2 regions of the Halovulum sp. GXIMD14794 genome follow, and region 2 is predicted to be linked to the other one. Evidence: riboswitches for the same ligand, from Rfam matches in the RefSeq annotation. Region 2 holds a riboswitch; the other holds the start of a gene.
The links. A riboswitch is a leader RNA that binds a small molecule or an ion and turns the genes downstream of it on or off. The one in region 2 is predicted to bind thiamine pyrophosphate.
Positions count from the first base shown of each region.

Region 1: linked by a shared signal. The riboswitch ahead of thiB (thiamine ABC transporter substrate binding subunit) and the one ahead of ACW9UR_RS10535 (YkoF family thiamine/hydroxymethylpyrimidine-binding protein) in region 2 are both predicted to bind thiamine pyrophosphate.

Region 1 is NZ_JBTLNF010000008.1:200,281-214,755, forward strand. It holds gene dxs (1-deoxy-D-xylulose-5-phosphate synthase) at 1-1,230, shown strand, start outside; gene ACW9UR_RS20110 (phosphatase PAP2 family protein) at 1,231-1,842, opposite strand; gene ACW9UR_RS20115 (outer membrane beta-barrel protein) at 1,945-2,610, opposite strand; gene ACW9UR_RS20120 (DUF547 domain-containing protein) at 2,769-3,578, opposite strand; gene ACW9UR_RS20125 (tRNA (cytidine(34)-2'-O)-methyltransferase) at 3,649-4,116, opposite strand; gene petA (ubiquinol-cytochrome c reductase iron-sulfur subunit) at 4,314-4,895, shown strand; gene petB (cytochrome b) at 4,908-6,251, shown strand; gene ACW9UR_RS20140 (cytochrome c1) at 6,262-7,083, shown strand; gene ACW9UR_RS20145 (DMT family transporter) at 7,174-8,079, shown strand; gene ACW9UR_RS20150 (thiamine ABC transporter ATP-binding protein) at 8,052-8,762, opposite strand; gene ACW9UR_RS20155 (thiamine/thiamine pyrophosphate ABC transporter permease ThiP) at 8,746-10,311, opposite strand; gene thiB (thiamine ABC transporter substrate binding subunit) at 10,287-11,279, opposite strand; TPP riboswitch at 11,313-11,413, opposite strand; gene aroC (chorismate synthase) at 11,516-12,619, shown strand; gene ACW9UR_RS20170 (HD domain-containing protein) at 12,616-13,287, shown strand; gene ACW9UR_RS20175 (haloacid dehalogenase type II) at 13,284-13,970, shown strand; gene ACW9UR_RS20180 (class I SAM-dependent RNA methyltransferase) at 13,939-14,475, opposite strand, start outside.
Region 2 is NZ_JBTLNF010000004.1:793,275-807,749, forward strand. It holds gene ACW9UR_RS10515 (AbrB family transcriptional regulator) at 1-152, opposite strand, end outside; gene ACW9UR_RS10520 (ABC transporter substrate-binding protein) at 222-1,208, opposite strand; gene ACW9UR_RS10525 (ABC transporter ATP-binding protein) at 1,205-1,948, opposite strand; gene ACW9UR_RS10530 (ABC transporter permease) at 1,941-2,732, opposite strand; gene ACW9UR_RS10535 (YkoF family thiamine/hydroxymethylpyrimidine-binding protein) at 2,737-3,345, opposite strand; TPP riboswitch at 3,338-3,451, opposite strand; gene ACW9UR_RS10540 (hypothetical protein) at 3,548-4,030, opposite strand; gene ACW9UR_RS10545 (DUF2927 domain-containing protein) at 4,279-5,262, shown strand; gene ACW9UR_RS10550 (helix-turn-helix domain-containing protein) at 5,189-6,070, opposite strand; tRNA gene ACW9UR_RS10555 (tRNA-Leu) at 6,444-6,530, opposite strand; gene ACW9UR_RS10560 (calcium-binding protein) at 6,831-7,439, shown strand; gene ACW9UR_RS10565 (competence/damage-inducible protein A) at 7,526-8,245, opposite strand; gene sfsA (DNA/RNA nuclease SfsA) at 8,295-9,002, shown strand; gene map (type I methionyl aminopeptidase) at 9,063-9,878, shown strand; gene ACW9UR_RS10580 (hypothetical protein) at 9,865-10,653, opposite strand; gene radC (RadC family protein) at 10,751-11,530, shown strand; gene ACW9UR_RS10590 (hypothetical protein) at 11,712-14,309, opposite strand.

The DNA of each region.
Region 1 (14,475 bases), on a different contig from region 2:
AAGGACATCTTCAAGCATATGACGGTGGGTGGCACCCTCTTCGAGGAGTTGGGCTTTTCCTATGTCGGTCCCATCGACGGGCACGACATGGAGCAGGTCCTCGCCGTTCTGCGCACCGTCAAGGCGCGCGCTGACGGGCCGGTGCTGATCCACGCGATCACCCGCAAGGGCAAGGGCTATCGCCCGGCCGAGGAAGCCTCGGACAAGGGCCATGCGACGGCAAAGTTCGACGTGGTGACCGGCAAGCAGAAGAAGGCGCCCTCGAACGCGCCGAGCTATACCAAGGTCTTCGCGAATACGCTGATCGAGCTGGCCGAGCAGGACCCGACGATCACCGCCGTAACTGCCGCGATGCCGGACGGCACCGGGCTGAACCTGTTCGCCGAACGCTTCCCCGAGCGCTGTTTCGATGTCGGCATCGCCGAGCAGCACGGCGTGACCTTCTGCGCCGGGATGGCTGCCGGTGGCTTGAAACCGTTCTGCGCGATGTACTCGACCTTCCTGCAGCGCGGCTATGACCAGGTGGTGCATGACGTCGCGATCCAGCGCTTGCCGGTGCGGTTCGCCATCGACCGCGCCGGGCTGGTCGGGGCCGACGGGCCGACGCATGCCGGCTCGTTCGATATCGCCTATCTCGCCAACCTGCCGGATTTCGTGGTCATGGCCGCCGCTGACGAGGCCGAACTTGTCCGCATGGTCGCCACCGCTGCCGCCATCGACGACCGCCCCTCGGCCTTCCGCTTCCCGCGTGGCGAGGGTGTCGGCGTCGAGATGCCCGAACGGGCCGAGCCGTTGGAGATCGGCAAGGGCCGCATCGTGCAGCAGGGGCAGGGCGCCGCGATCCTGTCGTTCGGCGCCCGGCTTGAGGAGTGCCGCAAGGCGGCCGAGGCACTGGCTGCCAAGGGTATCACGCCGACCATCGCCGATGCCCGTTTCGCCAAGCCCCTCGACCGGGACCTGATCCTGAAGCTCGCCGCCGAACACGAGGCATTGATCACCATCGAGGAAGGCGCCGTGGGCGGCTTCGGTAGTCATGTCGCTCAACTTCTGGCGGACGAGGGCGTGTTCGACCACGGGCTGAAGTTCCGCTCGATGGTGTTCCCCGACACGTTCATCGATCAGGACAGCCCCGCCGCCATGTATGAGGCGGCGGCGATGAACGCGCCGCAGATCGAGGCCAAGGTGCTGGAGGCGCTAGGCGTCGCCAGCGTCGGCAACCGCCGGGCGTAGCTAGGCGGGGCCGGAGCCCAACGACCACGCCCGCAGACGGGGGAACGGCAGTTGCATCGGGCGTGCGCGACGTCGTCTGCGCCGCAGGCCGAGGTCGGCGACCAACCCGATCAGCGCCCCGAAGACCACCTGGAACAGGAAGTGCATACCGGCCTCGATCCGCGAGCCGCCGGTGAACATCGCCGCGCCCCAGATCGCCATCTGCCCCACCGGGCTTTCCCGCAGGCAGGTCCGCGCAATGGCCGAGGCCCCGTAGAACGCTGCCGCCGTGTGCCCCGAGGGGAAGCCGCGCGTCGCGCCGCCGGGCCTGAGGTTGATCGGCGCATCGCCCAGCGCGTTTTTCGGCGCGTGGATCATCCCCTCGAGTGCCACGAAGCGCAGGGCGTAGTCCCGCAGGCCGCTGCGCCCGAACGAGCAGGCAGCCCCAGTGATCGGCAGCAGGAACTGGAGTGCGTCGCCCATTCGCTCGACCTGCCCCGGTTTTGCGCCAGAGGCGTGGGCCGGTGTCGCCGCTACCAGCAGCAGAAGGACGAACGCGGTCAGCGCGCGCAGAGGCGTGGGCAGGCAGGAGGGTAGCATCGGCAGGCGATTTCCGTCGGGCGGGGCGTTCATGGACCCGTCTGCCCGCTGGCAATGACGCGATGGTATCGGATCTGCGAAGCTTGCGTGACACCGGGGCGACTTCCGTGGCCCGAATGCCTCAGCCCGAATGCCTTAGAACGAGAAGCCGATGCCGACGTTGAGTGCGTTGGTCAGGATATCGGTGTCGATCTTGCCGCCGCCGTCGAGGTCGGCGGAGTTGATCGAGTACGTGCCGCTGTATTCCGCGAAAGCCGACCAGCTGTCCGTCAGCGCATAGTCCGCGCCCAGGTACCAGCGCGCGGCGGGGCCGGTCAGCTGGTAGCCCGAGGTTTCGACGCCGTCGGGCGAGATCGCCTCGACATGCGGAACGGCGACGCCCAGGCCAAGGCCGCCGCGACCGGTCCAGCGACCGGATTCGAACAGGGTGCGTTCGGCGTTGGCGGTCAGGATGTTCAACCCGTCGGTAAACTCGAGCTTCTCGAAGCCAAGGTCCTCGCGGGTGGCGTAGTCGGCGTAGACCTTGGCATGGGTGAACTCGAGCCCGAAGCTCCAGTTGTCGCCAGTATCACGCATCACCCGAACGCCCCAATAGGGTGGCATCTCGAACGAGTTGCCCAGCCAGCTGGCGTTCGTGTCGAAGCGCTCCCCGGTCTCGGTACGTCCGGACACGTCCGAATCCGCCGCGATCTGAGCGCCCGTGTACACATACAGATCCCACCCCGATTCCGCCTGCGCGGCGGGCGCCAGGAGAGCGGTCGCCGCGATCAGCGCGGCCATCGGAGTTGCGGTACGTGTCACCGTCGTCGCTTCCTTCGATTTCGGGGCGCGGACCCCACCAGGAACCCGAATAGATTCGCCCTCAATTCTCGGGCGTTTCTACAAATCCCTTGGTTAACAACAATGTAATACCGCAACTGCGAAAAGGCGAGGTCGAAGATGTGGCGATTGCGTGTCACTCACGCATTTATTCGCCAGTCGTAACGATCGGCAGAGATTCGCGCGATGCCGCCCAACTGACTGGCCAGCTGCGGCTCGGCATAACGCCTAAGGTGCGCGATCACGCCCGCGTCGGTGCCGCCGAAATCTTCCTTGAACCATTGATAAATCGAAGAAACCTGCAGCCTTCCGTCTGTGACCTGCGTGCCGCGCGGGTGGTTCACGTAGGCCCGTGCTCCCTGATCCAGCATCGCGCCCAGCCGTCCGGCGGTGTAGGCGCGCGGCGCAAGATCGGGGCAGCCGAGGGAGGCGCAGTTGACGGCATAGTGAACACGCGGATCGCGCCAGACCGGGCGCAGGATGCCATGCTCGATGTCGTCGAGGCTCAGGCTCTGCCCGGCGACGTTCACGAGTTTCTGCCGCCACGGCCCGGGTGCGATCAGGTTGCCGCCGATCTCGCGGATGGAACCGACGGGCCAGGTGCCAAGCACCACGTCCACCGTCAGCGCATTGTAGAGGTTCACGTAGTAGGCGAAAGCTGCCGCACTGGACAGGCTGGCGGGGTCTGTGGCGCTAAGCGCGCCGAGATAGGCGCGCACCGCGGCGCGATCGGCGCGCGCATAGTCGAACCGGGCGATCCCGTCCGGACCCATCCGCCGGTGTCGCGCCAGGATCGCGTCCCAGGCGCCGTGGTCCGGCCCGCTGCCCGATCCGAAGCGCGACCAGCGGCCATCGATCAGTCTGGCCTTGGGGGCCGCCAAAGCGGGCGAGGCCGTCAGTCCGGAAGCCATCAGGCCGGCGAGCGCGGCGCGGCGGGTCAATCTGGGCATGGCGGCCTCCTGTGCCTTGGGTGGTCCGGCGCACCATGCCCGCCTGAGCCGAGCGCGCCAATCCAACCTCTCAGCCTTGTGACGGCTCGTGGGGTACCATCGCCTGCCGTTGTGCCTCGGCCAGGGCGATACCGGCGGCGACGGCGACGTTCAGGCTGCGCCCACCGCCGGGCTGCGGCAGGCAGAGGCGCACGTCGGCGGCGGCATGGACCTCCGGCGGCACACCCGCGCTTTCGCGCCCGACCATGACGATGTCGGTCGGTGCGAAGCGATGTTGCCATAGCGGGGCCGCGCCGGTGGTCGTGAGCAACACCAGACGTCCGGCGGGACGGTCCGCAAGGAACCGGTCCCAGTCGACGTGATGGGTGACGTCGGCGAAGCTGGCATAGTCCATCGCGGCCCGTCGCAGCGCCTTGACCGAGAACGGGAACCCGCACGGTCCGATCACGTCGACGGGCACGCCGAAACAGGCGGCGGTACGGATCATGTTGCCCAGGTTCTGGGCGATGTCGGGCTGATAGGCGGCCAGTCGGGTCACGTGCGGTCCATTTTCTCGTTCAGGGCGGCTTTTTAGCGTCTTGCACCATCTTGGCCTGCGGCTGAAAGTCCGCTAGACCCTTCCCCGCCCATCCTCTAGGAAGGCCGGGTACCGAGACCGGGCTGTGCGCGGGGGCTTCCCGCATGCGGCCCGCGTCGGCATCCTATGCGAATCAAGGCTTTGAGGGAGAAGAACCCGTGGCCCACGTCGAAGAAGAAACCGGGACCCGCCGCGACTTCCTGTTCGTCGCGACCGGCGCAGCCGGGGCGGTGACCGCCGGCGCTGCCGTGTGGCCCCTCGTGAACCAGATGAACCCCAGCGCGGACGTCCAGGCCCTGGCCTCGATCCAGGTCGACGTCAGCAGCCTGCAGCCGGGTGGCCAGATCACGGCCCTGTGGCAGGGCAAGCCGGTGTTCATCCGGTACCGCACCGAGGAGGAGATGGAGGCCGCGCGCGGCGTCGATATGGGCGAGCTGCCCGATCCGAACGCACGCAACGCCAACATCGCGGCCGATGCGGATGCGTCGGACGCGAACCGCGGCCTGCTGCCGCCGGGCGCCGAGGAAGGCGCGGACAGCCCCTGGCTGGTGATGATCGGCGTCTGCACGCACCTCGGCTGCGTGCCGCTGGGCGAAGCCGGCGACTTCAACGGCTGGTTCTGCCCCTGCCACGGCTCGCACTACGATACCGCCGGCCGCATCCGGAAGGGCCCCGCGCCCGAGAACCTGCCGGTTCCGGTCGCCGAGTTCATTTCCGACAGCGTCATCAAGCTGGGCTAAGGGAGCTTCGACATGAGTGGCATTCCCCACGATCACTACGAGCCGAAGTCGGCCCCCGAGAAATGGCTCGAGTCGCGTCTGCCGATCCTCGGCGTGCTGCACTCGACCCTGTTCATTCCGACCCCCAAGAACCTCAACTGGATGTGGATCTGGGGCATCGTCCTGACATTCACGCTGGCGCTGCAGATCATCACCGGTATCACGCTGGTCATGCACTACACGCCGGACGCGGACCTGGCCTTCGCCTCGGTCGAGCACATCATGCGCGACGTGAACGGCGGCTGGGCGCTGCGCTATGTCCACATGAACGGCGCCTCGCTGTTCTTCGTGGCGGTCTACCTGCACATCTTCCGCGGTCTCTACTACGGCTCCTACAAGGCCCCGCGCGAGGTGACCTGGATCATCGGCATGCTAATCTACCTGCTGATGATGGCGACGGCGTTCATGGGCTACGTTCTGCCCTGGGGCCAGATGTCCTTCTGGGGCGCCACGGTGATCACCGGCCTGTTCGGCGCGATCCCCGGCATCGGCGAGACGCTGCAGACCTGGCTGCTGGGCGGCCCGGCGGTCGACAACTACACCCTGACCCGCTTCTTCTCGCTGCACTACCTGCTGCCGTTCCTGATCGCCGGCCTCGTCATCGTGCACATCTGGGCCTTCCACTCGACCGGCAACAACAACCCCACCGGGGTCGAGGTGCGCCGCGCATCGAAGGAAGAGGCCAAGAAAGACACGCTGCCGTTCTGGCCGTACTTCGTGATCAAGGACCTCTACGCGCTGGCGGTCATCCTGGTTGTCTTCGCGGCCATTGTCGGCTTCATGCCGAACTACCTCGGCCACCCGGACAACTACATCGAGGCGAACGCGCTTTCGACGCCCGCCCACATCGTGCCCGAATGGTACTTCCTGCCGTTCTACGCGATCCTGCGCGCCTTCACCGGCGACGTCTGGGTGGTGCAACTGGCCAGCTTCGTGACTGGCGGCATCATCGACGCCAAGTTCTTCGGTGTGCTGGCGATGTTCGGTGCGATCGCGGTCATGGCCCTGGCGCCCTGGCTCGACACCAGCTCGATCCGGTCGGGCCGCTACCGCCCGCAGTTCAAGCTGTGGTTCTGGCTGCTGGCCTTCGACTTCATGCTGCTGATGTGGTGTGGCGCGCAGCCGGCCGAAGAGCCCTACGCGACGATCTCGCTGATCGCCTCGGCCTACTGGTTCGCCTACTTCCTGGTGATCCTGCCGCTGCTCGGCTTCATCGAGAAGCCGCTGCCACAGCCCGAGACGATCGAGGACGACTTCGACTCGCACTACCCCTACGAGGGTGACGAAACCGGCGCCGCACGCGCCCCGGCCGAATAAGAGACGGATCATGGTGAAACGGATGTTCAATCGCACCCTGAAGACCCTGGCCGTCACCGCCGGCCTGGGCCTGGCCTCCACCGCCGCGTTCGCGGCGGGCGGCGGTGGCCATGTCGAGGACTACAGCTTCTCGTTCGAGGGCCCGTTCGGCTCGTTCGATCAGGACCAGCTGCAGCGCGGCTTCCAGGTCTACACCGAGGTCTGCTCGGGCTGTCACGGCCTGCAGTACGTCCCGTTCCGCGCGCTCGAGGATCTCGGCTATTCGGACGCGCAGGTGCGCGCCTATGCCAGCGGCTTCTTCGTGCCCGATGACGGCCCGGAAGCGCTGCCCGGCGACGAGCGCACGGCGCTGCCGACCGACTACTTCCCGGGCTCCAGCCTGTCGAACGCCCCGGACCTCAGCCTGATGGCCAAGGCCCGCGCCGGCTTCCACGGCCCCTACGGCACCGGTCTGTCGCAGCTCTTCAACGGCATGGGCGGCCCCGAGTACATCGCCTCGCTGCTGACCCACTACACCGGCGAGGAAAAGGAAGAGGCTGGCGTCGTTCTCTACGAGAACGAGACCTACGGCGGTTACCTCGCCATGAGCCCGCCGCTCTATGGCGATGACGTGGTCTACGAGGACGGCACCGAGGCAACGCTGGAGCAGGAAGCCAAGGACGTCGCTGCGTTCCTGATGTGGGCCGCCGAGCCCAAGCTCGAGGCCCGCAAGGCCGCCGGGGTCACCGCGGTGATCTTCCTCGGCATCCTGACGGTGCTGCTGTACCTGACCAACAAGAAGCTCTGGGCGCCGGTCAAGCACCGCCGCAAGGGCGAAGCCCCGGCCGAGTAAGGCTGAAGGCAGTTAAATCCAGGGGCCGTCCCGCCGGGGCGGCCCTTTCTCTTGCGGGCATGGCTCCGCGCCGCCAGGACCTTTTAGAACGTGAGCCCCGACACTGCCTCGCTCCGCCGGTTGAACCTGATCGGAAGCGGCTGGATGGTCGCCTCGATGGCCGGGTTCGCGGTCGAGGACGCGTTCATCAAGGCCGCCTCGAAGGTGTTGCCGGTCAGCGAGGTGCTGGTCCTTTTCGGCCTCGGCGGCACAATCATCTTCGCGCTGATGGCCCTCGGCTCCGGCCAGCGCCTGACCCCGCCCGAGGTCCTGTCGCGCCCGATGCGCGTCCGCGCGGTGTTCGAGGTCTGCGGGCGGCTGTTCTACACTCTCGCGCTGGCGCTGACGCCGCTGTCCTCGGCCACGGTGATCCTGCAGGCGACCCCACTGGTCGTCGTCGCCGGCGCGGCGCTGTTCCTGGGCGAGAATGTCGGTTGGAGGCGCTGGGCCGCGATCTTCACCGGCCTTGCGGGCGTGCTGGTCATCCTGCAACCCGGCGCCGAGAGTTTCACGCCCCTGTCGCTGCTGGCGGTCGCGGGAATGCTCGGCTTTGCGGGCCGCGACCTTTCCAGCCGCATGGCCCCCGCCTCGCTGGGTACCGCGATCTTGGGCTTCTATGGCTTCCTCGCACTGATCGTCGCCGGTCTCCTCTTCGCCATGTGGGAACGCGCGCCGTTCCTCTGGCCCGACCTCGGCACCTTCGCGCAGATCGGCGGCGCGGTGCTTGCCGGAGTCGCCGCCTATTCCTGCCTGATGAAGGCAATGCGGACAGGCGAGGTCGCCGCCGTCACGCCGTTCCGCTACACGCGCCTCCTGTTCGGGATCGGCCTTGGCGTGCTGCTGTTCGGCGAGACTGTCACGCCACCGATGCTGATGGGCTCGGCGCTGATCGTGGCCTCGGGCATCTTCATCATCGCCCGCGGGCGGCGTCAGGCAAGGCCCGCTTCGCCAAGATAGGCCGCGACCTCTGGAGTGGGCTCGTCCAGGACCTCGGCCACCGGGCGCGGAGCCTGCGCGCGACCGCCGTCCACGAAGATCACGCTGTCCGCGATCAGCCGTGCGTCCTGCGGCGTGTGGGTGACCATAAGCAGTGTCATGCTGTGCTCGGCCCGCAACTTTGCCACCAGACCCAGCATCTCGGCCCGCAGGGCAGGGCCGAGCGCGGCGAAAGGTTCGTCCAGCAGCAGCACGGGCCTGTCACGCAGCAGCACGCGTGCCAGCGCGGCGCGGCTCTGCTGGCCGCCCGACAGCGCGCCGGGGCGACGGGCGCCAAGCCCCTCGAGCCCGACCTGCCGCAGCGCATCCTCGGCGGCCGCCAGCGCCGCGCGGTCGGGCCGGGCGACAGGCTTCAGGCCGAGCGCCACGTTCTGCGCCACGGTCAGGTGCGGGAACAGGTTGTTGTCCTGAAAGACCATGCTGACGGGCCGCGCCGCCGGGCCATCGCCGGTCACGTCGCGCCCCGCCAGCCGCACCGTGCCCGAGGCGGGCGTGACGAACCCCGCCACCAGGTCCAGCAGCGTCGTCTTGCCCGAGCCCGAAGGTCCGATCACCGCCACCGCCGCGCCCGAGGGCACCGCCAGATCCGCCTCCAGCCGGAAGCCGGAGCGCTCCACCACCACCTGATCAAGCCGGATGTCCAAGACGCCCCCCACGGTCGATGATCCAGAACAGCGCAAGGCTCAGCACCAGAAGCAGCAGCGCCGCGCCCGCCGCCTGTTCCATCCTGTAAGCGCCCATCAACTGGTACATGTAAAGCGGCAGCGTCGCGGTTTCGGGCGGCGCGAACAGCGTGATCACGCCCAGGTCCCCCATCGACAGCGCCGCCGCCAGGCCCGCCGCAAAGCCCAGCGCCGGGCGGATCAGCGGCAGCGTCACCAGCCGCAGCCGCGCCATCCCCGTCAGGCCGAGGTTATCCGCCAGCCGCCCGTAGTCGTCCCGCACCCGCCCCAGCGCCGGGACCAGCACGCGCAGCGCGAAGGGCAGGCTCATTGCGGCATTGATCGTGCCGGTCACGACCAGTGCCCAGTCGAACGGATCGGTGATCGGCCGCAGCACGATGAAGAGCCCCGTGCCCACCACGAAGGGCGAGGCCGAGAGCATCAGCAGCCCCGCGCCCTCGACCACCGCACCGCGCCCGCGCGGCAGCGCCGAGATCAGCGCCGCCAGCGCCAGCGCAGCCAGCGTCGCGGCCAGCGCCGACAGAAGCGCGACGCGCAGGCTGACGAAAGCCGCCTGCCACAACCCGCCTGGCACGTCGCCGCTGAGCGCCGCGAGGCCCCGCAGGATCACGAAGATCATCGGCGTGCCGAGGAACAGCACGACCGCGACGATCACCGCGACATCCCACAGCCGCCGTTTTGGCGCATCCCACCGGCGCGGAGGCCGCCCCACGCCGCGCCCGAACCCCGCCGGCCGCCCGGTCAGCAACGCCAGCGCCGCGACTATCGCGCAAAGGCCGAACTGAACCAGCGCCAGCAGCGCCGCCTTGCCCAGGTCGAAGTCGAACCTCAGCGCCTGATAGATCGCCAGTTCGACCGTCGTCGCGCGCGGCCCGCCGCCAAGGGCCAGCGCCACGGCGAAACTGGTCATGCACAGCAGGAACACCAGCAAGACCGCGCCGGGCAGCACCGCGCGCAGCATCGGCCATTCCAGCCAGCGAAACACCGCGCCCGGCCCCATGCCCAGCTGCGCGGCCAGCCGGAAACGCTCCTCGGGGATCTGCTGCCAGCCCTGGATCAGCAGCCGCGCGACCAGCGGCACGTTGAAGAACACATGCGCCAGCACCACGCCGGTCAGCCCGTAGATCGACAGCAGCGGGCCGCCGATCGCCTGCGACAGCTCGCTCAGCGCGCCGGACCGGCCCCAGACCGCCAGCAGCCCCAGCACCGCGACGATCACCGGCAGCAGGAACGGCGCGCCCAGCAGCGCCACGATCGCCTGCCTCCCGGCAAAGCGCCGCCGCATCAGGGCGCGCGCGAAGGGCACGGCGATCAGCGCGCTCAGGCCCGCCGACAGCGCCGATTGCGTCAGCGTGAACCGGATCGCCGCCCAGTCCGCTGGGCCCAGCCCCGCGCCAGAGTTCGCGCCCAGCACCGCCAGCGGCCCCAGAACCAATGCCAGGACCGCCAGCAGGACCGCGCCGCCTGCGATGGCGGTGACGGGGCTCAGCGCGACAGCGCCGCCAGCCACTCGTCCAGCGCCTCCTGGCGCAGCGCGGGCACCTCATCCGAGGGCAGCAGCAGCGCCTTCTCCGGCTGAGCCAGCGTCTCGAAGCCTTCGGGCAGGGCCACGTCCGTCGCCGGGTACATCCAGTTCGTCGTCGGGATGACCGACTGGAAGTCCTCGGTCAGCATGAACGACAGGAACTGTTCGGCCAGTTCCGGCTGGTCCGTGCTGGCGAGCTTCCCGGCCACCTCGATCTGCATGTAATGCCCGTCCGAGAACGCCGCCGCCGCCTTGCTGTCGTCCTCCTCGGCGATCAGGTGATAGGCCGGAGAGGTCGTGTAGCTCAGCACCATGTCGGCCTCGCCCTCGATGAACATGCCATAGGCCTCGGACCAGCCCTTGGTCACGGTCACGATGCGCGGCGCCAGCTGTTCCCAGACCTCGCCGGCGCGCGCGCCATAGACCGCCTTGACCCACATCAGCAGGCCCAGACCGGGGGTCGAGCTGCGCGGGTCCTGAATGACGATGCTCAGATCCTCGGGCGCGGCGAGCAACTCGTCGAAGCTGCCGGGCACGTCCGTGACTTTGGTCTTGTCGTAGACGAAGGCGAAATAGCCCCAGTCGTAGGGCAGGAACGTCTCGTCCTCCCAGTCAACGGGCAGGGCCAGCGCCGGGTCCGAATTCCCGTGCGGCGCGAACAGCCCGGTCGCCGCCGCTTCGGCGGTCAGGGTCGTGTCCAGTCCCAGCACCACGTCCGCATCGCTTCGCTCTCCCTCCAGCCGCAGGCGCGACAACAGCGCCGCGCCGTCGCCCGCGCCGACGAACTTCAGATCGCAGCCGCAGGTTTCCTCGAACGCGGCTTCGATGGCAGGGCCGGGGCCCCATTCGGTGACGAAGCTGTCATAGGTATAGACGGTAAGTTCGGGCGTCTGCGCCTGCGCGATCCCCGCGCCAAGGGTCAGAACGGCCGCAGTCGTGAGAAGGCGTTTCATCATATCTCCTCGTTTTCTGCGACGCAGGTCAGGAGGAGCCATGCTCGCCTTCCCTCCGCCGGCATGATCCGGTTCAGGTTCGACGGGTTCGCGCGGCGCGCGTCTCAGCCCATTGGGCACCCCGAGGTGGCGAAGACACTAACCCCCTGCGCGGCGAAGGCAAGAGGCGCGGCACGGGCTTTCCGCCCGGCCCGTCCCGCGCTAGAACGGCGGCCGAACCTGCAAAAGGCGAGCGCATGTCCTTCAACACCTTCGGCCACATCTTCCGTGTCACCACTTGGGGCGAAAGCCACGGGCCCGGACTGGGCGCCACGGTGGACGGCGTGCCGCCGGGCGTGCCGATCGACGAGGCGGCGATCCAGCACTGGCTCGACCGCCGCAAGCCGGGGCAGAACAAGTACACCACCCAGCGGCGCGAGCCCGACGCGGTCGAGATCATGTCCGGCGTCTTCGAGGGTCAGACCACCGGCACGCCGGTGCAGCTGTCGATCCGCAACACGGACCAGCGGTCGAAGGACTATTCCGAGATAATGGACAAGTTCCGCCCCGGGCACGCGGACATCACCTACTGGCAGAAATACGGGATCCGCGACTATCGCGGCGGCGGCCGCTCTTCGGCGCGCGAGACGGCGGCCCGCGTCGCGGCGGGCGGGCTGGCCCGCGCCGCGCTGGAGCAGCTTGCGCCGGGGCTGAAGATCACCGGATACATGGTGCAGATGGGGCCGCACGGCATCGACCGCTCGCGGCTCGACATGGCGCAGATCGAGCAGAACCCGTTCTGGTGCCCGGACCCGCAGGCGTCCGAGACCTGGGCCGGCTACCTGGACGAGCTGCGCAAGTCGGGCAACTCGGTGGGCGCGATCATCGAGGTCACCGCCTCGGGCGTGCCCGCGGGTCTCGGCGCGCCGGTCTATGCCAAGCTCGACACCGATCTGGCGGCGGCGATGATGTCAATCAACGCCGTCAAGGGCGTCGAGGTGGGCGAGGGCATGGCGGCGGCGCTGCTGACCGGCACCGAGAACGCCGACGAGATCTACATGGGTAACGACGGCCGGCCGCAATACAGCTCGAACCACGCGGGCGGCATCCTGGGCGGGATCTCCACCGGGCAGGACGTGGTGGTGCGCTTCGCGGTCAAGCCGACCTCGTCGATCCTGACGCCGCGCATGACGATCACCAAGTCGGGCGAGCCTGCCGAGATCGTCACCAAGGGCCGCCACGACCCCTGTGTCGGCATCCGCGCCGTGCCGGTGGGCGAGGCGATGATGGCCTGCGTGCTGCTCGACCACCTGCTGCTGCATCGCGGCCACGTCGGACAGAACCGCGGCCCCATCGGGTGAACCGGGACCTTCCCGCGCCCGAGGCCGAACTGGCCGAGGCGGCGCTTTCCGCGATGGATGGCGGCGACAGCGCGCACGATCCCGGTCACCTGCGCCGGGTTCGCGACACCGCACTTGCCATCGCGGCGGAGGAGGGCGGCGATACCCGCGTACTGACCGCCGCCGCCTGGCTGCATGACCTGGTAAACCTGCCGAAATCCCATCCCGACCGCGCGCGGGCCTCGCGCCTGTCGGCCAAGGCGGCCGAGCCGGTGCTCGTGCGGCTCGGCTATTCCGCCCCTGAACGTGCCGCCATCGCCCACGCGATCGCCGCGCACAGCTTCTCGGCCGGGATCCCCTGCGAGACGCTCGAGGCGCGGATCCTTCAGGACGCCGACCGGCTCGACTCGCTCGGTGCCATCGGCATCGCCCGCACATTCGCGGTTTCGGGCGCGCTGGGCCGCCCGCTGTTCGACCCACAGGACCCGTTCGCCGTGCACCGAACTGTTGACGACACCGCTTCGGCCATCGATCATTTCGCGACCAAGCTGCTGAGACTGGGAGAGCGGATGCAGACGGCGACAGGACGGCGCATGGCCCGCACGCGCACGGCGCGGATGCGGGCCTTTCTCGCGGAACTGGGGGCCGAACTGGGCACGCCGCTTCCGGACGGTTTCGGCAGCGCATGAAGACGCCCGAAGCCCTGATCTTCGACGTGTTCGGCACCTGCGTGGACTGGCGCAGCTCGGTCGCCCGCGAGGTGTCGCGTGTGCTGCCGGACGTCGACGCGCTCGCCTTCGCCGATGCCTGGCGGGCCGAGTACCAGCCTGCGATGGCCTCGGTCCGCAACGGGGGACGGGACTACGTGCCGCTCGATCTGCTGCATCTCGAGAACCTCGAAACCGTGGCCGAGCGTTTCGGCGTCACCATCGACGATCCCGACCGCCTGAACCGGGCGTGGGAGCGGCTGGACCCCTGGCGCGATGTGCCACAAGGCCTGCGGCGGCTGGCGCGGCACGCGATCCTTGCGCCCTGTTCCAACGGCTCCATCGCGATGATGACGCGGCTCTCGCGCTATGCCGATCTGCGCTGGCACTGCATCCTGGGCGCGGACATCGCGCGGGACTACAAGCCGCAGCCGCGCGTCTACCTTGCCGCCTGCGCCGCGCTGCAGCTCTCGCCCGAGCAGGTGATGATGGTCGCCGCGCACAACGACGATCTCGCTGCCGCGCAGGAGGTCGGGTTGCTGACCGCCTTCGTCCCCCGCCCGCGCGAGCACGGGAAGGGTCAGACGCAGGATCTGGAGCCGGCGGGAAAATGGGACGCGGTCGCGCCCGACTTCATGGCGCTGTCGGATCGTCTGTTCGGCTGAACCGCGCGACGAGTTCCATGTGCCCGGACCAGCGGAACTGGTCCACCGGCTGCACCCAATCAAGCCTGTAGCCCGCCTGCACTAGCACCGCTGCGTCGCGCGCGAAGGTCGCCGGGTTGCAGGACACTGCGGCGATCACCGGCACCTTTGCCTCGGCCAGCCGCGCGGTCTGCGCTTCGGCCCCGGCGCGGGGCGGGTCGATCACCACGGCGTCGAACTTGCGCAGTTCCAGCGGCTCAAGCGGGCGGCGGAACAGGTCCCGCGCCTCGGTCGTCACCGTCTTCAGTCCTGCCGCCTGCCGCCAACCGGCATCGAGCGCCTTCGTCATCGCCGCCTCGCCCTCGACCGCGTGCACCTCGGCGCCCTCGGCCAGCGGCAGGGCGAAGGTGCCGCAACCTGCGAACAGATCGGCGATGCGCTTCGCGCCGCCCACGGCCTCGCGTACGGCGCGCACCAGCGCGGCCTCGCCCTCAGCGGTCGCCTGCAGGAACGCGCCCGGAGGCGG
Region 2 (14,475 bases):
ATCCCGATCGTCACCAGCCCGCCCACGAGGAAGGGCATCGGCATCCCCAGCGCCTGTGCGGCGAAACCGCCCAGCGTGCCAAGCGCCAGCAGCAGGGCGACGGTCGCCGCCCGCTTGAGCAGATCGGGATATGAATCGGGTTCGTCAGACAAGATGCGCCCGTAATGAACCCGTCGCGGGCGGTATGCAAGCGCACACCGCCCGTGGCGCCCTTGCGTGCCTCAGTCGAGGAACCGCGCCGTGACCCAATCGCCGAACGCGGGCTTCTCGGCCAGCGGCGCGCCCGAGCCATCGCGCAGGATGCCGTTCTCGAACAGGAACGTGCCCATGGTCTCGAACTTCGCCGGGTCGATGACGCCGACCTTGCCCGCCTCGTTCACCATCAGGCCGCTGTCCACGATGACCTGCATCGACTTTTCGACCAGCTCCGGATTGGTCAGCATCCCGTCCGAGGCCTCGACCAGGATCCGCGCGGCCTCCTGCGGGTTTTCGGCGGCGAAGGCATAGCCCCGCGCGGTCGCACCGATGAAAGCATCCGCCGTCGCGGCGTTCTCGTCCAGCCATGCGCTCCGCGCGCCGATGTAGCCGCCATGCTGGTCCGGCACGCCGTAGTCGGCATAGGCGAAAGACTCCTGCGCACGGCCCTGAAGCTCGGCCGCGACACCTTCCCAATGCGCGACCTCCAGCGTGAAGTCCACGCGGCCCGCCGCCAGCGCCTCATAGGCCGAGGTGCCCAGTGTCACCGTCTCGAACTCGCCCTTGCCGCCTGCGGCCTGGATCATCGTTTCCAGCAGCGCCTGCTCCCAGCCGGTGCCGAAGCCCGCATAGGTCAGCCCGTCCAGATCGGCGGGCGTCTCGATGTCGTCGCGCCCGGCGTTGAAGACCAGCCGCCCGGTCTCGTGCTGCATTATGGCGTAAAGCCCCACCAGATCGGCCCCCGCCGCGCGCTGGGTATAGAAGCCCAACGAGGTCAGCACGCCGAACTCCGCCACGCCGTTCGCGACCAGCGTGCTGGACGCCGTGTCGGTATAGGGCAGGATCTCCACGTCCAGCCCGGCGTCCTCGTACCAGCCCTTGGCCTGCGCCACGTACAGCCCGATGTGGTTCGTGTTCGGCGTCCAGTCGAGCGCCACGGTCACGTCCTCGGCCCCGTTTTCGGCAAGTGCGGGCGAGGCGATCAGCAGGGCTGCGGTCAGTATCCGTTTCATGCGCTGTCTCCATTCAGCAGGTCGGAAAGAATGCGCGCCTCGAGCGCGTGTGCTTCGTCGGGAAGCGGGCGGGCAAGGCGCGGACGGGGATAGGGCAATCGGTATTCGTGCAGAACGCGGGCGGGACGGGGCGACAGGACATAGATCCGGTCGGACAGGGCCACCGCCTCGCGCACGTCATGGGTGATGAGCAGCGAGGTCCAGCGCGCCTCGGCCCAGCGGGTTTCCAGCCAGCGCTGCATCCGCACGCGGGTCAGCGCGTCGAGCGCACCGAAGGGCTCGTCGAGCAGCAGCATGGGCCGGTCCTGCACCACCGTCCGCAGCAGCGCCGCGCGCTGGCGCATGCCACCCGAAAGCTGCGCGGGGTACTGCCGCTCGGTCCCGGCGATGCCGAAGGTCTCGAAATGCGGCAGGACGCGCGCGCGGGCCTCGCGCCTGCTCACGCCCTGCACCTCGAGGCCCAGAGTCACATTGTCGAGCACACGCCGCCAGGGCAGCAGCGCGTCCCGCTGCGGCATGAAGGCGAAGGGCCGCGCGCCGGGCACGGGCGGCGCGCCGTCGATCCGGATGTCCCCGGCATCGGGGGTCAACGCCCCGGTCAGCAGCTTGAAAAGCGTGGATTTCCCCGCGCCGGAGGGCCCGAGGATCGAGACGAACTCGCCCTCGCGCAGGTCGAGCGACACGCCGTCCAGGATCGGCGTGCCCGACAGGCTCAGGCGCAACCCGCGAACCTCAAGCACGGCCGCCCCCGATCCGCCGCCAAGGCATCGAGACATGCTGGATCAGCGCCGCCGTACCGAACAGCAGCAGCGTCAGCGAGGCGCTGACCGCCACCGCCGACAGCACCAGGTCGGGCCGGAAACTGTTCTTGGCGTTGAGGATGTAGATCCCCAGCCCCCGCTTCGCCCCAGCGTATTCGGCGAAGATCGCCGCGACGACCGCGTAGGTGATGGAAATCCTGAGCCCCGCAAAGAAATAGGGCGCCGCCGAGGGCAACCGCGCGCGCCGAAAGATCCCCGCCCGTCCCGCGCCCATGCTGGCCAGCAGCTCCTCGACCTCGGGCTCGGTGGAATCGTAGCCGTCGACCAGCGCCACCAGCATCGGAAAGAAGGTCACCAGCGCCACCAGCAGGATCTTGGGCAGCAGGCCGAAGCCGAACCACAGCACCACGAGGGGCGCGATGGCGACCAGCGGGATCGTCTGGCTGATCACCAGCACCGGGAACAGCGCGCGGCGCAGCGGGCGCACGAAGTCGATGGCGATGGACAGCAGGAACGCCGCGCTCAGCGAGCAGGCAAAACCGCTCAGCGTCGCCAGCAGCGTCGGCCAGGCGTTCGCCGCCAGCACCGCGCGCTCGGCCCAGATCTGCCCGCCCACGCGGCTGGGCGAGGGCAGCATCGAGGGTGCCACGCCCGTCAGCCGGACATAGGCCTCCCACAGCGCCAGAAGCGCCGCAACGGACAGGATCGCAGGCAGCACCCGCGCGCCGGCCCTGCGGCCCGCGCGCGCCCAGTCATTGGCCATGGGATCAGGCCAGCGAGGGGCTGTTCGCCGAAACCGTCAGATCGAGGGTGACATGCCCGTCGGGCGGACCGAACCGGTAAAGCGCCTCGCTGATCGTCGCGAAGACCCGGCCCGCGTCGCCGTCCAGCCGCGAACAGAAGTTCTTCTCGACAGTGAAGACGCCGCTGTCCTTGAGGAACTCGATGCAGCCGAGGATCTCGTCCATGTGGCCGCCCTGCCCCATCACGTAGAGCGAGAATTGCGCCGAGACCGTCTGCCCGACCTCGGGCGCGTCCTGCACGGCCGCGCGGGCCTGCGCCTGCCGCTCGGCCAGGTCGCCCTCGGCGCGGGTGGTCGCGACGCTGTCATCGCCGGGCAGCTGAGGCCCGCCAGGACAGCCCCGCGACAGGGTGGCGTGCATCACCGCATGGGTGCCGGTCGATGCCACGCTGACGAACAGGTCGCGCATCGCCGGGATCAGCGCGTCGGGCGGGCCGATCATCAGCGTGGACAGATCGTCCGTCTCCATCCGCAGCCGGTCCCGGTACGGGTCCAGTGCGCCGAGCGCGGTCACGATGATGTCGATGAAGCTATCCGTCATCGGATAGAGCGAGACTTGCGCCCCAGTGTACATAGCGTCCTCCTTGCTACGCCGGTGTGAACCGGATCAGCTGCTAAGGGTCCCGGACTTCGCGTCCGTATCTCAGCCCCGGCACTACGGGACACCCCTGTGGAATGCGCGCACCCAAACACGGCGCGCCGCGGAACGCAAGGTCCCGCGGCGGCGGTTTGGTGGGAAGTATTCCGGGCGGTGGAGGACTCGCCCTCGACTTCGGTCAGCTGGTCTCGTCGATGAACAGATAGGACAGTTCCGCGTCGGTCAGGCCCTGCCCCTCGACACCCAGGATCCGCTCGAGCTGCGTGCGGCTCTCGGGCGTCGCGCTGATGCTCTGGGTCGAGATGATCGAGCCGTCATGCGAGACGTGGCGCGGAGTGTAGTCCTCGTCCGCATCCATCGCGGCGCGCATCTGCGCCAGTTCAGCGGTGCTGTAGACACCAGGCTCGACGCCGACGCTGCGCGCAAGCTGTGCGTTGCTGGCCGATCCGCCGACGCTCTGGGTCGAGATAACTGCGGTATCCTTGTCCAGAAGCTGGTGCAGACGATAGTCGTCGTCGGCGTCCATCGCAGCGCGGATCTGGATCAGTTCGGCATCGCTATAGACCCCGGGCTCCAGTCCCATCGAGCGGGCCATCTGGTCGTTCGCGTACGCCCCGGTTGCGATCAAGAGGACGGCTGCGGATGACAATAGCATTTTCATGGTCTTCTCCTTGGATGTGACGTTGGCCTTACCTCCGGGGAACCCGGACAGGGCGCTGGCCGTTGTCCTGTTGAAAAGAATGCCCGATCCCGAAACACGCAGGCTTGAAGCGACGTACCGCTTTCTTGAACCGAGCCGGGGCATACGCATGCACCGGGTGCGGCAATCATTCGCGCATGGTGAGAAAATTGTATTTTACTGGAAAAGAATCACTTATAAGGGCGACCAAACCCCACCGGAGGATCTGCTTGAGACGCACGACATCGCTGCCGCGCCCCCTGCCCCTTTGTGCCCGATTCGCGGGCTTTTCGTTTGTTGGCCTCAGAAAATTCGCCGCCGCGACACTGGCGGTGGCCGCCGTTTCCGTCCTTTCCCCGATATCCGCGGCCAGCGCGCAGACCGCGCGCGCGACCATGTCGACCGCCGCCACCGGCGGCGCTGCGGGGCTCACGGACCTGGCGCTGCGCTACCGCGCGCTGGAGAACCGGCTGGTGTCGCAAGGCGGGCTTCGCGCCGACCGCAATGCACGCGGCGTGGGCTGGGACCAGACGCACCTGGCGCGCAACTTCGTCTCGATCGCGATGTTCAGCGAATACGGCCGCGGACTTTCAGGCAGCCCGACGCGCGGTGTGCTGCGCCGCTGGACACAGCCGGTCGGGATCAGCGTCAGCTTCGGCGGCAGCGTCCCTCAGGCTCAACGCGCCAGCGACATGAACAAGATCGGCAGCTACGCCCGCCGGCTTTCGCAGGCGACGGGGCACCCGGTCGGACTGACGCGCGGAAATGCGAACGTGCATGTGCTGGTGGTCTCGGATGCCGAGCGCAAGGGCCTCGGGCCGCTCCTGAACAGGATCGCCCCCGATCTGGGCCGCAGCGCCCGCAACGCGCTGATCAGCGCGCCGCCCAACATCCTGTGCATGGTTGTGGCGCAGCCGCACCAGGACGCCACGCGCGGCTATGCGCGGGCGGTTGTCCTGATCCGGGCCGAGCATCCGCCCCGGATGCGCACCTCCTGCATCGAGGAGGAACTGGCGCAGGCCATGGGTCTGCCGAATGATGCCCGAAACGCCCGCCCCTCGATCTTCAACGACAACGAGGAATTCGGCGTCCTGACCAATCACGACCAGGCGCTGCTGCGAATGCTCTACGATCCCCGGCTCAAGCCAGGTATGAACCTGGCCCAGGTCGAGCCGATGCTTCCCGAGCTAACGCGGACAGCGCTGCGCCGGTGACGGCGGGGGCCGAAAGGCCCTGCCGGAAAGCCTTGGGCGTCACGCCGTAGCGCGCCTTGAAGCTGCGCGACAGATGCGCGTGATCGGCGAAACCGCACTCGGCCGCGATCGTCTTCAGGCTCGCGCCCGGATCCTGCATCATCTCGCGCGCCGCCCGCAGCCGTGCATGCATCACGAACTCGGCCGGGGTCATGCACAGCCCTTCGCGCAAGCTGCGGATCAGCCCCGAAATGCTTGTCCCCGCGGCCTCGGCGAGGTCGCTGCGCAGGATGCGCCCGGAGAGGTTCGCCTCGACATAGGCCTCCAGCCGCCGCAGTTGCGGCGACGAGAGCCGTCCCGCCGGGCCCGCAAGCCGCCGCCGGACGAGCCCGTGGTTTCGGGTCCAGACCACCATGAAGACTGAGGCCAAGGCGCCCAGAACCACGTCCGCGCCGATCTGCTGGCCGATGATGACCCGCGTCATCTGTTGCGCGATCCCGCAAAGCTCGGGATCGTGGAGCAGGGGCCGCCCAACGAGCTGTTCCTCGGCCAGTGCGCCATGCATCTGGCCTTCGACGAAATCCGACAGCACGGCGGGCTCGATCTGGATCAGCATCGCCCGCATTTGCCGCTCGACCCGCCAATGCACCCCCGCACCCGCCGCGGCGAGAGCCATCATGCCCGGCATCAGCTCGAGGTCCGCGCTGCGCCCGGCAAGGTGCAGTTCCAGCGCCGCCGGCCGGGCCGGCAATGGGATCAGCAAGGCGTGCCGGTCGCGTGCCGCCTCGGGCACGTCACCGGCGTCGAGTTGCAGGTAATCGCAAGTCATCAGCCCACCCGCCGGGCAAGAGAGGCGCACCGTTTCGGGCGACGGAAGGGCCCAATGGGGGGCAACGGCATAAGCAACGGCAATCATCTGAGAGCCCATTCGATGAAACACATGTACCAGTTACATTGGGGCGGACAGGGCCTCAGCCATCCCTAAGCCGAGGCCCGATACTCGGGGTTCCCTACGGCTCCGCCAGTGTCGCATCCTTGGCGCCCGGCTACCTCCCGTACGCGGATGCGACGTCGTATTCATTAATCAAAATGTATAGGATTGTTTGTATGCAAGCAATTGCACCAGCCCTGAGACTGTGACGAAGTGCAATGTTTTGGGGTTTTGAAGGCATCACGAAGCGGTGAGCCGTATGAATCCCGTATGGTGCGGACGGCGGGACTCGAACCCGCATGCCGATCACGGCGCAAGATTTTAAGTCTCGTGCGTCTACCAATTCCGCCACGTCCGCGCGCTGTCGACGCGCTGCGAGACCGGTAGCAGCGTCAAGCGCGCCTCACAAGACGCGAGTTGACCGCGCATCGACGGTTCCACTCGCGGCCGGCTTTCCGCAGGTCAGACAACAACGTCTCTCCACAAATCAGAGGCGCGCACATTGATGTCAGTCAACACGGGATCCGACAAAATGGGAGAAACTTGGGCGTGTTGGTAGCTGGTTGGGGGGAGGAACCATATGCCTGGGAATGCGCCAAATCGAATATTCGGGACGAGCGGGAACGACAATCTGCTCGGCACGGGCGATAGAGATATCATGAACGGCTTCAGCGGGCGCGATGACATTCGGGCCGGGGGAGGCGACGATATCGTGATCGCCGGCCCGGGCCGCGACGGTTTTGTAGCTGGCGGCCCCGGAAACGACCTGCTGATAGGTGGCCCGGGCAACGACTTTATGGCCGGATCCGACGATGACGACCGACTGGTCGGCGGTTCAGGCGACGACGGGCTCTTCAACGATGCCGGAGACGACGCAGCGATCGGGGGCGGAGGCGATGACTGGTTGGCCACGAGCTATGGGAACGACCTACTGACCGGCGGTGGAGGCGCAGATACGTTCAGCTTCAATACCGTCCTCGACACACAATCCGAAACCGTAACTGACTTCGACGGATCCGAAGACATTCTGAACTTTCGAATGGTCTTTGACGACGTGCCCGACAACGGCGCCGTCGGCTTGGCAGACGATATCGATGCGGTATCGACGATCACGGACACCGGACCGGGTGGGGATGTAATTCTGGAGATGGATGCCGGGACCACGATTGTCTTCAAGAATGCAGGAACCGGCTCGGTCGACAGCGTTGCCGACTTGGTCGACGATCCACTGACACAGATTACCAGCGATGTGTTTGACTGGGCCTGAGTGAACGCTGACATTCATGGGACGCGGCGCACTGACGACCTCACGAACCATAACGTCTGAGCTCTCTCCATTGCGGCACTGACCGCTCAGACCGCCAGCGCGCGCACGTCGTTCGTCGCCGCGTCCAGCGCCGCCCGGTCCGAGGAGCGCAGCACGATGTTCACCGCGAACTGCCCGTCGCGCTGGAACGGGTAGCTGCCGATCGAGACCTCGGGGAAGCGTGCGTCGATCTCGGCCAGCGGCCCGGCGATGTCGCCTTCGCCCCGGTCGATGCGGACGTTCTCGGTCATCAGCGGCGCGCCTCCGGTCAGGCCGGGCAGCAGGCTTTCCACCATCGCCGTGAACACCGAGGGCACGCCGGCCATCACGTGCACGTTGCCGATGCTGAACCCCGGCGCCTTGCTGACCGGGTTCTCGATCAACGTGGCGCCATCGGGGATCCGGGCCATGCGCAACCGCGCCTCGTTCAGGTCGGCCTCGCCGTTCGGATAGTGGCTGACAAGGATCGCCCGGGCATCGTCCCGCACGCCGATGCCGACGCCGAAGGCCCGCGCCACGCAATCGGCGGTGATGTCGTCATGGGTCGGCCCGATCCCGCCGCTGGTGAAGACATGCGTGTACCGCGATCGCAGCGCGTCCAGCGCCTCGACGATCACCTCGGGCACGTCGGGAACGATCCGCACCTCGCGCAGGTCGATGCCCTTCTCGGAGAGCTTCCCCGCAAGGTGGTACATGTTCGCATCGCGGGTCCGGCCCGACAGGATCTCGTCGCCGATCACCAGCATCGCGGCGGTGGGATTGCTCATCTCGGGCCCTCGTTCTTGTCCTTCCCTGCGCGGCGCGGTAGCCGGAGGCATGCAATTCGCCCGCCCCCTTGTCCGCGCCACGCTCGTCCGCAGATATAAACGCTTTCTGGCCGACGTCACGCTGGAAGACGGCACGGAGGTCACCGCCCACTGCGCCAACCCCGGCGCGATGACCGGGCTGGCCGACCCCGGCACCGCTGTCTGGCTGGAACCCTCGGACAACCCCAAGCGAAAACTGCAATGGTCTTGGAAACTGGCCGAACTGCCCGGCGGGCATTTCGCCAATGTCGACACGAGCCTTGCCAACAGGCTGGTCGCCGAAGCGCTGGCCGAGGGCCGCATCCCGGCGCTGCAAGGCCACGACACCATCCGCCCCGAAGTCCGCTATGGCGAGGCCAGTCGCGTCGACTTCCTGCTCAGCGGGCCCGAGAGCGACACCTATGTCGAGGTCAAAAGCGTCACCCTGCGCCGCAGCGGAACGCTGGCCGAATTCCCCGACACCGTGACCGCCCGCGGCGCGCGGCACCTGGCGGAACTGGCCAAGGTCGCGCAGGCCGGGCACCGTGCGGTGCTGCTCTACGTCACGCAGCGCACCGATTGCACCGAGGTGGCGCTCGCCGCCGACATCGACCCGGCCTATGCCGCCGCCGCGAATGCCGCCCGCGCCGCCGGGGTCGAGGTGCTCGCCCACGCCGCGACGATCACACCCGCCGCCATGCACCTCGCGCATGGCTTGCCCGTCCGCCCCTTGGGTTGATAAACCACCCCCCACGGGCCACATTGCACTCAGCCCAGCCGCCGAAACCCAGAGGAGCCCATGTTGGAAGGCTTGAACATCGGCCGTCTGAACCGCGACGGCATCCGCATTCACGAACCCGCGCATTTCGCGGGCATGCACAAGGCCGGGAAGCTGGCGGCCGAGATCCTCGACGCAATCGCCCCGCACGTCGTACCGGGCATCGAGACGGGCGAACTCGACCGCATCATCCACCAACACGTCAAGGACGCCGGCGCGGTCTCGGCCACGGTGGGCTACAAGGGCTACCAGCACGCCAGCTGCATTTCGATCAACCACGTGGTCTGCCACGGGATCCCCTCGGACAAGAAGCTGCGCGACGGCGACATCCTGAACATCGACGTGACCGTGATCGTCGACGGCTGGTACGGTGACACCAGCCGCATGTACGTGGCGGGCAAACTCTCGCGCAAGGCCGAGCGGCTGATCGACATCACGCACGAAAGCCTGATGCGCGGCATCGCCGCCGTGAAGCCGGGCAACACGTTCGGCGACATCGGTCACGCGATCCAGACCTATGCCGAGGGCCAGCGCTGCTCGGTCGTGCGGGATTTCTGCGGCCACGGGCTGGGCCGGGTGTTCCACTCCGCCCCCAACGTGCTGCACTACGGCCGCGCGGGGTCGGGCCCCAAGCTGGAGGCGGGAATGTTCTTCACCATCGAGCCGATGATCAACCTCGGCCGCCCGGAAACCAAGGTGCTGGCCGACGACTGGACCGCCGTGACCAAGGACAAGTCCCTGTCCGCCCAGTTCGAGCATTCCATCGGCGTGACCGAGGACGGGTGCGAGATCTTCACCCTCTCGCCCGGCGGCAAGTTCCACCCTACCTGGGGCTGACCTTCCGGCGCAGCCCCCGCGCCACGCTGCGCACCGAGCGGATGTCCCAGGCGGGCAGCCCGTCGAAGCGCGGCGTGTCGTCCAGCGAATACCCGATCCGCGCCTCCTGCGCGGTGTCCAGCTGCTCGGCGATGAACGCCAGATCCGGCGCCGAGATCGGCGGCAGCTGTTTCGGGATGTACGGGCTGGTGGTGATCCCCTTGAAGGTCTCGACCGGCGTATAGGGCTTCAGGCGGATTCCGAACCCTTCGGCCAGCGCTTCCAGCGTCGCCTTGGCGTCGCGGTTCACGTCCTCGTAGCGTAGCCAGACCATGCGTGCGGGCATCTCGGCCATTTCCTCGAAATAGGCGATCTTGGCGCTGCGCAGCTTCAGCGGGTTGGCGAAATTGACCTTGGTCTTGGGCTCCATGTCGGCGGTCGAGGGTTCCTCGCCCCAGTCCTTCTTGAAGGCCCCTTGCCATTCGTGGCGGATGAAGTCGGAAAAGCTCAGCCCCCGCATCGCCTGGCTCAGGTCCAGCGGGCGGGCATGCAGGCTTTGCAGCCAGCGCAGCGGGTGGCGATAGACCAGTACCGTCAGCAACCCTTCGGTCTGCGCCACGCGCCTGTCGATGAACCCGTGCTTCCAGCCATAGGCCGGGTTGCGCTCGACGCCGTCGAGGTTCCGCAGCAGCAGTTGCGTCACGAAATTCGTGCCAGAGCTGCGCTCTCCCAGCACCTGAAAGCCGGTAATCGGATCGTCGAGATTGCGCGCGATGCGCGGGGCCTGCCACTTCATGGGGCGAGGCTATGTCATGGAACGCGGGGATTTTCACGCGTTTTTCGCGTCGCCCGCGATTAAGCGCGCGTTAACCGGCGCGCGCGCAAATGAACGCATGAGACAGCGCCGCCCCTCCGCTCACGAACTGGCCGAAGCGCCGCTGCTGGCGCTGACCGGCGGCCCCGACAGCGACGAGGCTTTGTCCCCCGGCGCGGGCAAGGTGCCGTCCTACCTTGCAGACCACCGCAAGCGCCTGCGCGGGCGGTTCATGCGCGCGGGCGCGACCGCGCTCGAGGATTACGAACTGCTCGAACTGGTGCTGTTCCGCGCCATCCCCCGCCGCGACGTGAAGCCTCTGGCCCGCGCCCTGCTGGACGCGTTCGGGGACTTCAACCACACGATCTCGGCCCCGCCGGCCCGGCTGGCCGAGGTGCCCGGCGTGGGCGAGGCGGTGATCTGCGAACTGAAGATCGTCGAGGCCGCCGCCCACCGCCTGGCCCAGGCCCGCGTGTTGGGGGCCGAGGTGCTCAGTTCCTGGGACGCGCTACTGACCTATTGCAAGACCTCGATGGCGCACCGGGACACGGAACAGTTCCGGGTGCTCTACCTCGACCGCAAGAACGTGCTGATCGCGGACGAGCCGCAGGGACGCGGCACCGTCGATCACGTGCCCGTCTACCCGCGCGAGGTGGTGAAACGGGCGCTGGAACTCGGCGCCTCGGCATTGATCCTTGTTCATAACCATCCTTCAGGCGACCCGGCCCCCAGCCAGGCCGACATCACCATGACGCACAAGGTCCAGGACGCGGCCGAGGCTTTGGGCCTGACCCTCCACGACCATGTGATCGTGGGCAAGGAACGGGACACCAGCTTCCGCAGTTCAGGCCTGCTTTGAGCGCCCGAAATGCTGTTTACGAAGTTTTAAGGAAATTTTCACGTTATATTTCATAGACTTAAGGGGGTTTTCACGATGAAATCCCGGATTTTCACATGGTTTGCACGTTGAAACCCGGCCCGCGGAAAGACAAACGGCGGCCCCTTAGGGACCGCCGTCGAACCGGATGCATCAGCCGCGCTCAGTAGGCGTCGGCGATCTCGATCTCGGTCAGGCCGAACTCGGCCCCGGCCACGCTGTCGCCATCGCAGGCCCGCGTATCGATCGCCATGTCGGCCTGATCGACGATATGCGCCTGCTCGGAGCGGAGAACCCGGACCACCGGCTGCTTCGTGCAGGCGTCCGAATAAGCGCTCAGCTCCAGCGAGAAGTCGATCTTGCCGCTGTCGGTCCTCAGCGTTTCGAAGATCGTATAGACCTCGGCCCGCGCGCCCGGTCCCTTGAACGGGCCCAGCAGTTGCAGATAGCCGCCGCCCGAACGCCGCGCGGTGCGATAGTCGCGGGGGTTGCCCTCCCAGATGTCGCTGCCGCTGCCGGCCTCGGCGCCGAACTCGCGGGCGTGCAGGTCGAAATCCAGCTCGTCCGACCAGATCACCGCAACGCGGGTCATGCGCGACATGCCCTCGACAGTCACCCGGTCGACGGCAGTGCCGCCATCGGGGAAGGTCACCCGGACGATGGCGTTGGTCTGCATCGCCGGCACGATGAACGTCGCGACACCATCCGCATCGGTATCGGCGGTGAACACCAGCCCGGCATGATCGACCGCGAAAGTCTTGCCCGGGCGGCAGGGTGACGACAGCGAGACGACCAACTCGGCACCGACCTGGACCTGCATCGACAGGTCGATCTCGCAGGAGACGCCCGTGACCAGGCCCGGCGTCAGCCAGGGCAGGTCAAGCTCGGGATCGTCGCCAGCCAGCGGCAGCGCCGCTACCTCGGTTTCTTCCGTTCCAGTCTCGGGCGCGGGCAGGCCGTTTGCGGCAGGCGCGGTGACGCCATCGCGCAGACGGGGACGCAGATCGGCGCCGTCCGGGCTCAGCGCAGCGACCTCGGTGCCGTCCTCGCCGATGACGGTCGCACCTTCCTTCTCGCCGCTCAGCATCAGCTGCAGCGGGGTCAGCGCCTGCTCGGTGCGGCGGCGGTAGGGCTCGGCATCGCCGGTTTCCAGCGCGGCGATCTCGACCGGCTTGCCGATCGGCTCGGGGCGCGAGTCGATGGTCACCGGCAGCGTGCCCAGCGCCTCTTCGATCTCGATCGTGTCCAGATCCAGGGACGCAACCTCGGTCACCTCCTCGGGGCGCGGCGCGGAAGCGGTTGCGATCACTTCCCGCGGGGCCGAGGTTTCTTCGGGGCCGAACAGCGCCTTTGCGGCCGAAACGGTCGCACCCAGAACGGTGTTGCTGCGCGCAAGGCTGGCGATCAGGCTCCGCTCCTCCGGCTCGGGAGCCTCGGCCTGCTCGGGCTGCGCGGTCTGCGCCTCGGGCTCGGCCGGTGTAGCAGCCGCAACCTCGGTTTCTACAGGCGCCGGTGCGGGCGCGGCGTTCTCCACCGCAGGCGCCTCTGCTAGCGCCGGACCGGCGGGGGCGGGCGCGCTGTTGTCGGTGGCTGGTGCGGCGAGGCCGGCGACTTCCATCGAAACAGCAGGAGCGTCGTCGGCAGGCGTTGCAGACTGGTCGCCAGCATTCGGCAAACCGGCAAGCGCTGTGTCTGCCTCAACAGTGGGAGCGGATCCGATATCGGTGGCGACGACCGGTCCGGCTTCGGCTTCCACGGCCTCGGCTTCTGCGGTCTCGACTTCTGCGGTATCGACTTCTGCGGTATCGACTTCTGGGGCCTCAGCGGTTTCAGCAGGGGTCGGTGCGGTGGCGAGGCCGGCGGACGGGCTGTCCACGGAAACGGAGGGCATCGAGGGGATGCTGGCCATGACCTGCGGGTTCGCCGCATCGGGACGCGACGGAGGCTCGAAGGCAGGCGCGGGCGAAAGACCGGTGCGCGGCGCTTCGGCCAGGCCCATCGGGGCCATGCTGCGGCGCGGGCTGCTGTCGGTTGCGCCGTTCGAGGCCAAGGCGATACCCGAGCTTTCCCCAACCGGAGAAGGCGCGGCCATCTCGGTACCGACCACCGAGACCGAGCCGGTGCGGGCAGAGGTGCGCGAGACGTTGACGTTCGATTCGTGGCTGGCGTCGGCTTCCTGCACCACGGCCTGCGCGGGCTCTCCGCCCATGCGCCGCACCTCGGCGGTGGCTTCGGACGGGGTGATGACCTCGGATTCGGACGGCAGCGTCAGGCGCATCGGCTGACGCATCGCCAGTTGATCCTGCGCAGGAGCGCCGCCCTGCTCGACCTGAGCGGCAGGATCGGGCGCGGTCGCGACGCTCTGCGACGTGCCCTGCTGAGAGATCACGCGCAGGGTGACGGACACCACCTCGCATGCGCCATCGAAGGGCACGCAGTAGGAAAGTGCAATTGAGCCATCGCAATTCGGCGGGCTGGAATACTGGATGGCCCCGTCGAGAACCGTTGCGGTGCCGCAGTTCGGCGGCTGCACGAGGGTCAGCTCGGCCGGATCGACGCGGTCAGGATTGCGGTCGTTCAGCAGCACATCCAGCGCCTGGGACCTCCCGGCGCGCAGAGTGAAATTGTCGGGTCTGGGTTCGTAGGTGCCGCCGCCGCCGAACAGGGACGATCCATCCTCGTCACGCTGGATCACAGCGCCGACGCCGACGATGAGGAACATCGCCGTCATGATCGTCATGAACCGCTCGTCGAGCTTCACACCACACTCCTCGTTCAGCCACCGGAAATGCTTCCGCCGACTATTTAGGAAAAAGGCGCACCGCGCACCCGTTTCCTGCGATTCGCAGCGATTTCGGCCACGCATTGCTGCTACGCGGACCCATCGCCCCAGCCCCACCGCTAGAGGGCGAGTCTGGCGACAATAT